3 regions of the Bradyrhizobium sp. SZCCHNS2022 genome follow, and region 1 is predicted to be linked to each of the others. Evidence: predicted binding sites of a transcription regulator. Region 1 holds the regulator's gene; each other region holds the start of a gene.
What was found. Region 1 encodes HrcA, which represses chaperone genes, less so after heat shock. Its sites were predicted from a motif close to GTTAGCACTCNCNNNNNGNGAGTGCTAAC; they were not measured.
Positions count from the first base shown of each region.

Region 2: the regulator HrcA is predicted to act here: its motif matches at 2,051-2,079, upstream of groES (co-chaperone GroES).
Region 3: the regulator HrcA is predicted to act here: its motif matches at 1,344-1,372, upstream of groES (co-chaperone GroES).

Region 1 is NZ_JAUHHZ010000001.1:5,835,492-5,838,767, reverse strand. It holds gene rdgB (RdgB/HAM1 family non-canonical purine NTP pyrophosphatase) at 1-333, opposite strand, end outside; gene rph (ribonuclease PH) at 330-1,043, opposite strand; gene hrcA (heat-inducible transcriptional repressor HrcA) at 1,219-2,307, shown strand; gene grpE (nucleotide exchange factor GrpE) at 2,427-3,047, shown strand; gene QXZ94_RS26075 (hypothetical protein) at 3,250-3,276, shown strand, end outside.
Region 2 is NZ_JAUHHZ010000001.1:4,376,884-4,380,159, reverse strand. It holds gene groL (chaperonin GroEL) at 1-1,533, opposite strand, end outside; gene groES (co-chaperone GroES) at 1,655-1,951, opposite strand; gene QXZ94_RS19685 (hypothetical protein) at 2,283-2,792, shown strand; gene QXZ94_RS19680 (protein phosphatase CheZ) at 2,906-3,276, opposite strand, start outside.
Region 3 is NZ_JAUHHZ010000001.1:840,839-844,114, forward strand. It holds gene QXZ94_RS03620 (GGDEF domain-containing protein) at 1-16, opposite strand, end outside; gene QXZ94_RS03625 (trypsin-like peptidase domain-containing protein) at 167-1,264, opposite strand; gene groES (co-chaperone GroES) at 1,487-1,801, shown strand; gene groL (chaperonin GroEL) at 1,844-3,276, shown strand, end outside.

The sequences.
Region 1 (3,276 bases):
CTCGATCCGCGTCATCGCCGCAGTGAAGTCCTTGCCCGGGCCGGCCCAGCGCGCCGAGTAGATGCCCGGCGCGCCGTCGAGCCCATGCACCACGATGCCCGAATCGTCGGCGAAGGCCGGCAGTTGCGCAGCCTCTGCCGCGGCCACCGCCTTGATGCGGGCATTGGCTTCGAACGTCTCGCCGGTCTCGTCGGGCTCGCCGAGCCCGAGCTCGCCGGCCGAAACCGCCTCGATGCCGTAGGGCGCCAGCAGCTCGCGCATCTCGGCGAGCTTGCCGGGATTATGGGTCGCAATGACGATGCGGCCGGTGAGCTTGCGGTGGCTGCTGCTCACGCGACCGCCATCTTCTGCAAATCGACCAGCCGGGCGACGCCCTTGCGTGCCAGCGCCATCAGCGCCAGGAACTCGGCCTCGGTGAACGGGGTCTTCTCCGCCGTGCCCTGCACCTCGATGATGCGGCCGTCGCCGGTCATGACGAAATTGGCGTCCGTCTCGGCCTCGGAATCCTCGGCATAGTCGAGATCGAGCACCGGCGTGCCGTTGTAGATGCCGCAGGAGATCGCGGCGACGTTGGCGCGCAGCACCTCGGTCTTGATCATGTTGCGCGACTTCATCCAGCGGATGCAGTCGGCCAGCGCGACCCAGGCGCCGGTGATCGAGGCGGTGCGGGTGCCGCCATCGGCCTGCAGCACGTCGCAATCGACCGTGATCTGGCGCTCGCCGAGCGCTTCCAGGTCGATCGCGGTGCGCAGCGAGCGGCCGATCAGGCGCTGGATCTCGACGGTGCGCCCGGTCTGCTTGCCGGCCGAGGCCTCGCGCCGGGTCCGCTCCAGCGTGGCGCGCGGCAACATGCCGTATTCGGCGGTAATCCAGCCGCGCCCCTGGCCCTTGAGCCAGGGCGGCAGCCTGTCCTCGAGCGTGGCGGTGACCAGGACATGGGTGTCGCCGAACTTCACCAGGCAGGAGCCCTCGGCATATTTGACGACGCCGCGTTCCAGGCTCACGGCCCGCAATTCATCCGGTGCACGGCGGCTCGGCCGCATGATTCTCTCCGTAAAAAGGCAGAAGGCCCATCTGATCGGCCTTGTAGGAGCCGGGACCCGCAGCGGCAAGGGCATAATCGGGCGCGAATCAGCGCCGGAGCACCCGCTCAAGATCGGCTTGCCACCGAGCCGCCGCATGGCCAAATTACATGCAGATGGGTGAGGAGGATATCTGGTGGCCCACCACGATCCGATCAACCTGATGACACCGCCCGCGGGGCTCGCGCAGCTCAATGAGCGGTCGCGCGAGATCTTTCGCCAGATCGTCGAGAGCTACCTCGCGACCGGCGAGCCCGTCGGCTCGCGCAACATTTCGCGGCTGATCGCGGTTCCCTTGTCGCCGGCCTCCGTGCGCAACGTGATGGCCGATCTGGAGCAGCTCGGCCTGATCTATGCGCCGCATACCTCGGCCGGCCGGCTGCCGACCGAAGCGGGCTTGCGCTTCTTCGTCGACGCCCTGATGCAGGTCGGCGACATGACCGAGGCCGAGCGGCAGGCGATCCAGAGCCAGCTTGCCTCCGTCGGCCGCGCCCAGTCGGTGGAAGCAGCGCTCGACGAGGCGCTGACGCGGCTGTCCGGCCTCACCCGTGCCGCCGCCGTGGTTCTCACCGCCAAGTCCAACACGCGGCTGAAGCACATCGAATTCGTCCGCCTGGAGCCGGAGCGCGCGCTGGTCGTGCTGGTCGGCGAGGACGGTCAGGTCGAAAACCGCGTGCTGACGCTGCCGCCCGGCGTGCCGTCCTCGGCGCTCACCGAGGCCGCCAATTTCCTCAATTCGCGGATTCGCGGACGGACCCTGGCGGAAGCCCGGCTCGAGCTCGAGACGGCGCTGGCGCGCGACCGGGCCGAGCTCGATCAGCTGACGCAAAAGGTGATCGCCGCAGGAGTCGCCAGCTGGTCGGGCGGTGACAGCGACGACCGTCAGCTCATCGTGCGTGGTCACGCCAATCTGCTCGAGGATCTGCATGCACTCGAAGATCTCGAACGCGTCCGCCGGTTGTTCGACGATCTCGAGACCAAGCGCGGCGTCGTCGATCTGCTCGGGCGTGCGGAGAGCGCGGAAGGTGTTCGCATCTTCATCGGCTCGGAGAACAAGCTGTTCTCGCTGTCCGGCTCGTCGACGATCGTCTCGCCTTATTCGGACGCCACCGGACGCATCGTCGGCGTGCTCGGCGTCATCGGCCCGACCCGCCTGAACTATGCCCGCGTGATTCCGACCGTCGATTACGCGGCACGTCTGGTCAGCCGTCTGTTGGGCGGCTGACATTCGACATGGTTAACCCGCAAAGGGCGCCGCCGTCAGGCCGTGCTTGATTTTCCGCGCCCAAAGCACGATATCCCGCCCATATCACAAACCCGTCAGCCGAACTTGCGAGTCTGTCAATGACCGATCCCGACCTGCACAAGAACGATCCGGAAAACCCGGCGCAGGCCAGCGAACCCGTGGTCTCCAAACCTTACATCATGCCTGACGACCCCGAGACCGGCTCAGCGGAGGCTCTCGCCAAGGAGGCCGCCGAAGCACGCGACAGGATGCTGCGCACGCTGGCCGAGATGGAGAACCTGCGCAAGCGGACCGCCCGCGAGGTCGCGGACGCGCGGATGTACGGCATCACCGGTTTCGCGCGCGACGTGCTCGACATCGCCGACAATCTGCAGCGCGCGCTCGATGCCGTGCCGGCGGAAACGCGGGACAATGCCGATCCCGGCCTGAAGTCGTTGATCGAGGGCGTCGAGCTCACCGAGCGCTCGCTGCTCAACACGCTGGAGAAGAACGGCGTCAAGAAGTTCGATCCGACAGGGCAGAAGTTCGATCCCAACTTCCAGCAGGCGATGTACGAGGTCCCGGATGCGTCGGTGCCGTCGGGCACCGTGGTGCAAGTCGTCCAGGCCGGCTTCATGATCGGCGAGCGTATCCTGCGCCCGGCGCTGGTCGGCGTCTCCAAGGGCGGCGCCAAGGCGGCGCCGGCGGCCGGCAACGACCAGTCGAACAGCGCGGCCTGACGCGGCCGCTGCTGCGGTTTTGACGCCAAGCTTCATTTGAAGACGAGAGGCGCCGATCCGGAATCGGATGCGGCGCCTCAATGCCGTCTGACTTGGCATGTGTCGGCGTTGCCGCCGCCACCAGACAGATCCCCGGCACCGGCAAATTGCGCCTTAACCAACCTCCGCTAGCGTCAGGCCGACTCTCGCAGAGGACCGTTCCATGAGCTCCCAGTTCGAAGCTGTGACG
Region 2 (3,276 bases), 1.5 Mb from region 1:
GACCGACGAGGCGTCCTGCAGCGCGGTGCGGACCACCTTGGCCGGGTCGATGATGCCCTTGGCGACCATGTCGACATAGTCCTCGGTCTGGGCGTCGAAGCCGAAGGTCTCGGACTTCTCGTCCAGGATCTTGCCGACCACGATCGAGCCCTCGACGCCGGCGTTCTCGGAGATCTGGCGGATCGGAGCCTCGAGCGCCTTCAGCACGATGTTGATGCCGGCCTGGACGTCCGAATTGGCGTTGGTGATGCGGCCGACCGCCTTCTTGGCGCGCAGCAGCGCGACGCCGCCGCCGGGGACGATGCCTTCCTGCACCGCGGCGCGGGTCGCGTTGAGGGCGTCCTCGACGCGGTCCTTCTTCTCCTTGACCTCGATCTCGGTCGCACCGCCGACGCGGATCACCGCGACGCCGCCGGCGAGCTTGGCCAGACGCTCCTGCAGCTTCTCACGGTCGTAGTCCGAGGTGGTCTCCTCGATCTGCGCCTTGATCTGGCCGACGCGCGCCTCGATGTCGGCCTTCTTGCCGGCGCCGTTGACGATCGTGGTGTTCTCCTTGTCGATCACGACCTTCTTGGCGCGGCCGAGCATCTTGATCGTGACGTTCTCGAGCTTCATGCCGAGATCTTCCGAGATCAGCTGACCGCCGGTCAGGATCGCGATGTCCTCGAGCATGGCCTTGCGGCGGTCACCGAAGCCCGGCGCCTTGACGGCGGCGACCTTGAGGCCGCCGCGCAGGCGGTTGACGACCAGGGTGGCCAGCGCCTCGCCCTCGACGTCCTCGGCGATGATCAGCAGCGGACGGCCCGACTGCACAACGGCTTCGAGCACCGGCAGCATGGCCTGCAGGCCCGACAGCTTCTTCTCGTGCAAGAGCACGTAGACGTCGTCGAGCTCGGCGGTCATCTTCTCGGCGTTGGTGACGAAGTAGGGCGAGAGATAGCCGCGGTCGAACTTCATGCCTTCGACGATGTCGACCTCGGTATCGAGCGACTTGTTCTCCTCGACCGTGATCACGCCCTCGTTGCCGACCTTCTGCATCGCCTGGGCGATCATCTTGCCGATCGCGGCGTCGCCATTGGCGGAGATGGTGCCGACCTGGGCGACCTCGGAGGAGGCCGCGACCGGCTTGGCGCGCTTCTCGATGTCCTTGATGACGGCGGCCACCGCGATGTCGATGCCGCGCTTGAGGTCCATCGGGTTCATGCCGGCGGCAACCGCCTTGGCACCCTCGCGGACGATGGCCTGGGCCAGCACGGTCGCGGTGGTGGTGCCGTCACCGGCGGTGTCGTTGGTCTTGGAGGCGACCTCGCGCAGCATCTGCGCGCCCATGTTCTCGAACTTGTCCTCCAGCTCGATCTCCTTGGCGACGGTGACGCCGTCCTTGGTGATGCGCGGAGCGCCGAAGCTCTTCTCGATGACGACGTTGCGGCCCTTCGGGCCGAGCGTCACCTTGACGGCGTTGGCGAGAATGTCGACGCCGCGCAGCATGCGGTCGCGTGCGTCGCCGGCAAATTTGACGTCCTTGGCTGCCATTTGAAATCTCTCCTCGAGTGGACCTCGACGGCCAGGGGCGTGATCGCCCGACTGTTGCCTGAACGAGGTTGCAAAGCGCTAGTGGCCCGGGGCGGCGGCGAGGCCCCCCAGGCGGTTCGGATCAGGCGACCACGCCCATGATGTCGGACTCCTTCATGATCAGGAGCTCCTCGCCGTCCAGCTTGACCTCGGTACCGGACCACTTGCCGAACAGCACGCGATCGCCGACCTTGACGTCGATCGGGATCAGCTTGCCGCTCTCGTCGCGGCCGCCCGGGCCGACGGCGACGACTTCGCCCTGCGAGGGCTTTTCCTTGGCGGAATCGGGAATGATGATGCCGCCCTTGGTCTTCTCTTCGGCGTCGATGCGCTTAACCACGACGCGATCATGCAGGGGACGAAACTTCGATTTGGCCATGACGGATCCCTTTGCGGGTGCTTTGGTAGGTTGCTGTCGGAGGAAATCTGAATGCGGCCACAATTGGCGCCCAACTGGGCCACCAACCGGGCGCGCAGCTTTAGCAATCGTGCCCTCCGAGTGCTAAAGACCGCTCGGGGAAATATGGCTTGCCGCTGTTCCTGTCAAGCAAAGGCCGGCGGTTAAGCCCTTCTTGAGGCTGTTAGGGGATGTTGAACCGGGCCAGACATGTTAGTGGAGCGGCGTCGTCATCCGACGTCGTTGCTCTGACGCGCGTTTTGCGCTTGGTTGCCGGACGGGGCAGCCATGATCTTGTTCCTAAGGGGATGCCATGACGAGTTCACGGTGCGCGCGGCCGATTGCCACTCTCGGTATCGCGTCGGCGCTCACGATCTTCCTGGCGGGGTGCGGCGGTGGCTTCAATCTGTCGCCGAGCCGCCCGATGGAGACCGAGGCGCCGGTCGAGCCGGAGGTGCCGGCAACGATTCGGGCCGAGGATCTCGTGGGCAAATGGGGTCTCGCGGCCTACAACAATCCCAATGACCGCGCGCGCACCGAGAAGATGGCGCTGGCGCAGTGCAAGCAGCCCTATACGATCGGGGCCGGAACGTCCGGCGGCGTCGTGATGCATCTGGCCGACCAGGCCACTCCGCAGGAACTCCGGCTGAAGGGCTCGGCCAGCGGCAAGAACTACATCGGTCCGGCCGGACCGCCCGGCGGCGAGCAGGACCGCGAGGTGGTCTCCTTCGACGGCCGGGTGCTGATCACCCGCTTCATCGACAAGGACGCGGCTACCCGTTACCAGACGATGGTCTATGTCCGCTGCGGACCACGGGCCTGAGATCCAGGCAGGGATCCCGCAACGGTCGACAAACGAAAAACGCCGGCGGTTCCGCCGGCGTTTTTGTCGGGTGCCATCTCCTGCCGGATCGCTGCCCGGCGCAGGGAATGAGCTCAGTTGAACAACGCGTCGATGTCGTCCTGCGAGGCGTGGCCGACATCACCCTCCGCCTTCGGGCCGTTCAGCAGCCTGGCGTCTCCCTCGCGGGTGTCGACGATCGGCGGCACATGCGCCTTGATGGCGTCGACGCCACCCCAGATGTCCATCATCACCACGATGTGGTGCTCGATGAACTTCATCGTGGTCATGACCTTGTTGATGCGCTGGCCGGTCAGGTCCTGGAAGTTGCAGGCCTCGAAGATCGAGACCACGCGCTCTTGGATCTCTTCGCTCAGAATCCTCTGCTGATCGGCCGAGTCCACCTTGGCGAGCGCGCTCGCGGCCTGGTCGATCGCTTCGGCGGCTTCGAGGATCTGCTGGGTGG
Region 3 (3,276 bases), 5.0 Mb from region 1:
GACCATCATCCCGCATTGCACTACCTCCGCGGGGTTGCACTAAGCGGGATGACGCTTAACAGGACTTTAGAGCGGTATTTTAGTCTAGTTCCATGATTGACGGACGGTAAAAATTTACTCTACGTGGCGCGGGCGCCTGACAGCGAACGCAGGTTGAATCCGGCGATCATCCGGACGTACGCGCCCGCGCGCGCTCTTCTGTCACCGGCGCGACCTCGACGGTGGCGTTGCCGAGCGCGCGGTCGCGCTCGAAGATCAGGCGCACGCGCTGGCCGACCGGCGTCAAACCGATGAGGTTGCGGACCTGCGTCGCGCTGCGCACGGGCGTGTCGTTGGCCTTCACGATGACGTCGCCCTTGCGCAGTCCCGCCCGCTCGGCCGGCGAGCCCGCGGTCACGTCGGCGACGCGCGCCCCGACGACGCGGCCATCCGCCGGCGAGTCCAGATCGAGCAGGGTGACACCGATGCGGCCGCGATCGACCCGGCCGTTGGCAACCAGCTGCTCCATGACCCGCCGCGCCATGTTGATCGGCACCGCGAAGCCGATGCCGACATTGCCGCCGCCGGGCGAGATGATCGCGGTGTTGATGCCGACCAGCTCGCCGCGCAGATTGATCAGCGCGCCGCCGGAATTGCCGGGATTGATCGCCGCATCGGTCTGGATGAAATCCTCATAGCCCTGCTTGCCGAGGCCGGTGCGCCCGAGCGCGCTGACGAGGCCCGAGGTGACGGTCTGTCCAAGGCCGAACGGGTTGCCGACGGCGATCACGAAGTCGCCGACTTCCAATGCGTCGCTGTCGCCGAGCGAAATGGCCCTGAGCTCGTTCGGGTCCTTGATCTGCAGCAGCGCGATGTCGGTGGCGGGATCGCGTCCAACCAGACGGGCGGAGAACTTACGGCCGTCCTTGGTGCGGATCTGCGCCGTGGTGACGTGCTCGACGACATGGTTGGCGGTCATCACGTAGCCGCGCTGCGCATCGACGATAACGCCAGAGCCGGTGGCGCTGATCTGCTTCTCGACCTGCTTGGGCACGTCGAAGAAGTCGCGGAACAGCGGGTCCTGATACAGCGGATTGTCCTGCCGGACCTTGCCCTCGACCGAGATGTTGACGACGGCCGGCGTCACTTCCTTCACCAGCGGCGCCAGCGTCGGCACGCGGCCGAGCTTGAGGTCGGGGATCTGGGCGAGAGCAGGGGCAGACAGGAGGGAGAGCACGATCGCCGGCAGCAGGACCAAAGGCCGGACACAACGCAGAAGCTGCATCGTTTTTTCCTCGACGGAAGGGGAGCGGATTTTGGCGCTGGTAAAACTGGTCAGGAGGGCTGTCCCGGTCAAGAGCCACCCTGGCAATCGTTCCCACCGAGTGCCAAAAATTTTGCGTGACCCTCTTGAACCAAAAGTTCGGCTTTCCTAGGTCGTTCACCGCCCGGGGGCCTCAGGGGACCCGAGGCTTATGACATCGCTGAACTGTGAAGGAGGATGTGCATGCATTTCCGTCCATTGCACGACCGCGTGCTCGTGCGCCGTATCGATGCCGAGGAGAAGACCAAGGGCGGCATCATCATTCCCGACACCGCCAAGGAGAAGCCGCAGGAGGGCGAGATCGTCGCCGCGGGCCCTGGCGCGCGGAATGAGCAGGGGCAACTAGTGCCGCTCGACGTCAAGCCGGGTGACCGCGTGCTGTTCGGCAAATGGTCGGGCACCGAGGTGAAGATCGACGGCAAGGATCTCCTGATCATGAAGGAGAGCGACCTGCTCGGCATCATCGACGCCCCCGTCGCGGCGAAGAAGGCCGCGTGATTCCTCGGAACTGACAGTCATTAGAGAAAGGAGACGACGAACATGGCTGCCAAGGACGTGAAGTTTTCCACCGACGCGCGCGACCGCATGCTGCGCGGCGTCGACATCCTCGCCAATGCCGTGAAGGTCACGCTCGGTCCCAAGGGCCGCAACGTCGTGATCGAGAAATCGTTCGGCGCGCCGCGCATCACCAAGGACGGCGTGACGGTCGCCAAGGAGATCGAGCTGGAGGACAAGTTCGAGAACATGGGCGCGCAGATGGTGCGCGAAGTGGCCTCGAAGACCGCCGATCTCGCCGGCGACGGCACCACCACCGCGACCGTGCTTGCGCAGGCGATCGTGAGGGAAGGCGCGAAGTCGGTCGCCGCCGGCATGAACCCGATGGACCTCAAGCGCGGCATCGATCTTGCGGTCGAGGCCATCGTCAAGGACCTCAAGGCGCACGCCAGGAAGATCACCAGCAATGACGAGATCGCGCAGGTCGGCACGATCTCGGCCAATGGCGACAACGAGATCGGCCGCTTCCTCGCCGAGGCCATGCAGAAGGTCGGCAATGAGGGCGTGATCACGGTGGAGGAGGCGAAGAGCCTCGACACCGAACTCGAAGTGGTCGAGGGCATGCAGTTCGACCGCGGCTACGTCTCGCCGTATTTCGTCACCAACTCCGAGAAGATGCGGGTCGAGCTCGAGGATCCCTACATCCTGATCCATGAGAAGAAGCTGTCGGGCCTGCAGACCATGCTGCCGCTACTCGAGGCCGTGGTGCAGTCCGGCAAGCCGCTCTTGATCGTCGCCGAGGACGTCGAGGGCGAGGCGCTGGCGACGCTGGTCGTCAACAAGCTACGCGGCGGTCTGAAGATCGCGGCCGTCAAGGCGCCGGGCTTCGGCGATCGCCGCAAGGCGATGCTGGAGGACATCGCGATCCTGACCGGCGGCACCACGATCTCCGAGGATCTCGGCATCAAGCTGGAGAACGTGACGCTGTCGATGCTCGGCCGCGCCAAGAAGGTCGTGATCGACAAGGAGAACACCACGATCGTCGACGGCGCCGGCGCCAAGAAGGACATCGAGGCGCGGACGCAGCAGATCAGGCTGCAGATCGAGGAGACCACCTCCGACTACGACCGCGAGAAGCTGCAGGAGCGGCTGGCCAAGCTCGCCGGCGGCGTCGCTGTGATCCGGGTCGGCGGTGCTACCGAGATCGAGGTCAAGGAGCGGAAGGACCGCGTCGACGATGCGCTGCACGCCACCCGCGCCGCAGTGGAGGAGGGCATACTGCCCGGCGGCGGCGTGGCGCTGCTGCGCGCGACCAAGGTGCTCGACGGCGTCAAGACCGCCAACGCCGACCAGAAGGCCGGCGTCGACATCATCAGGCGCGCCATCCAGGTGCCGGTGCGGCAGATCGTGCAGAATGCCGGCGACGATGGCTCGCTGGTGGTCGGCAAGCTGCTGGAGAAGGACACCTATAGCTGGGG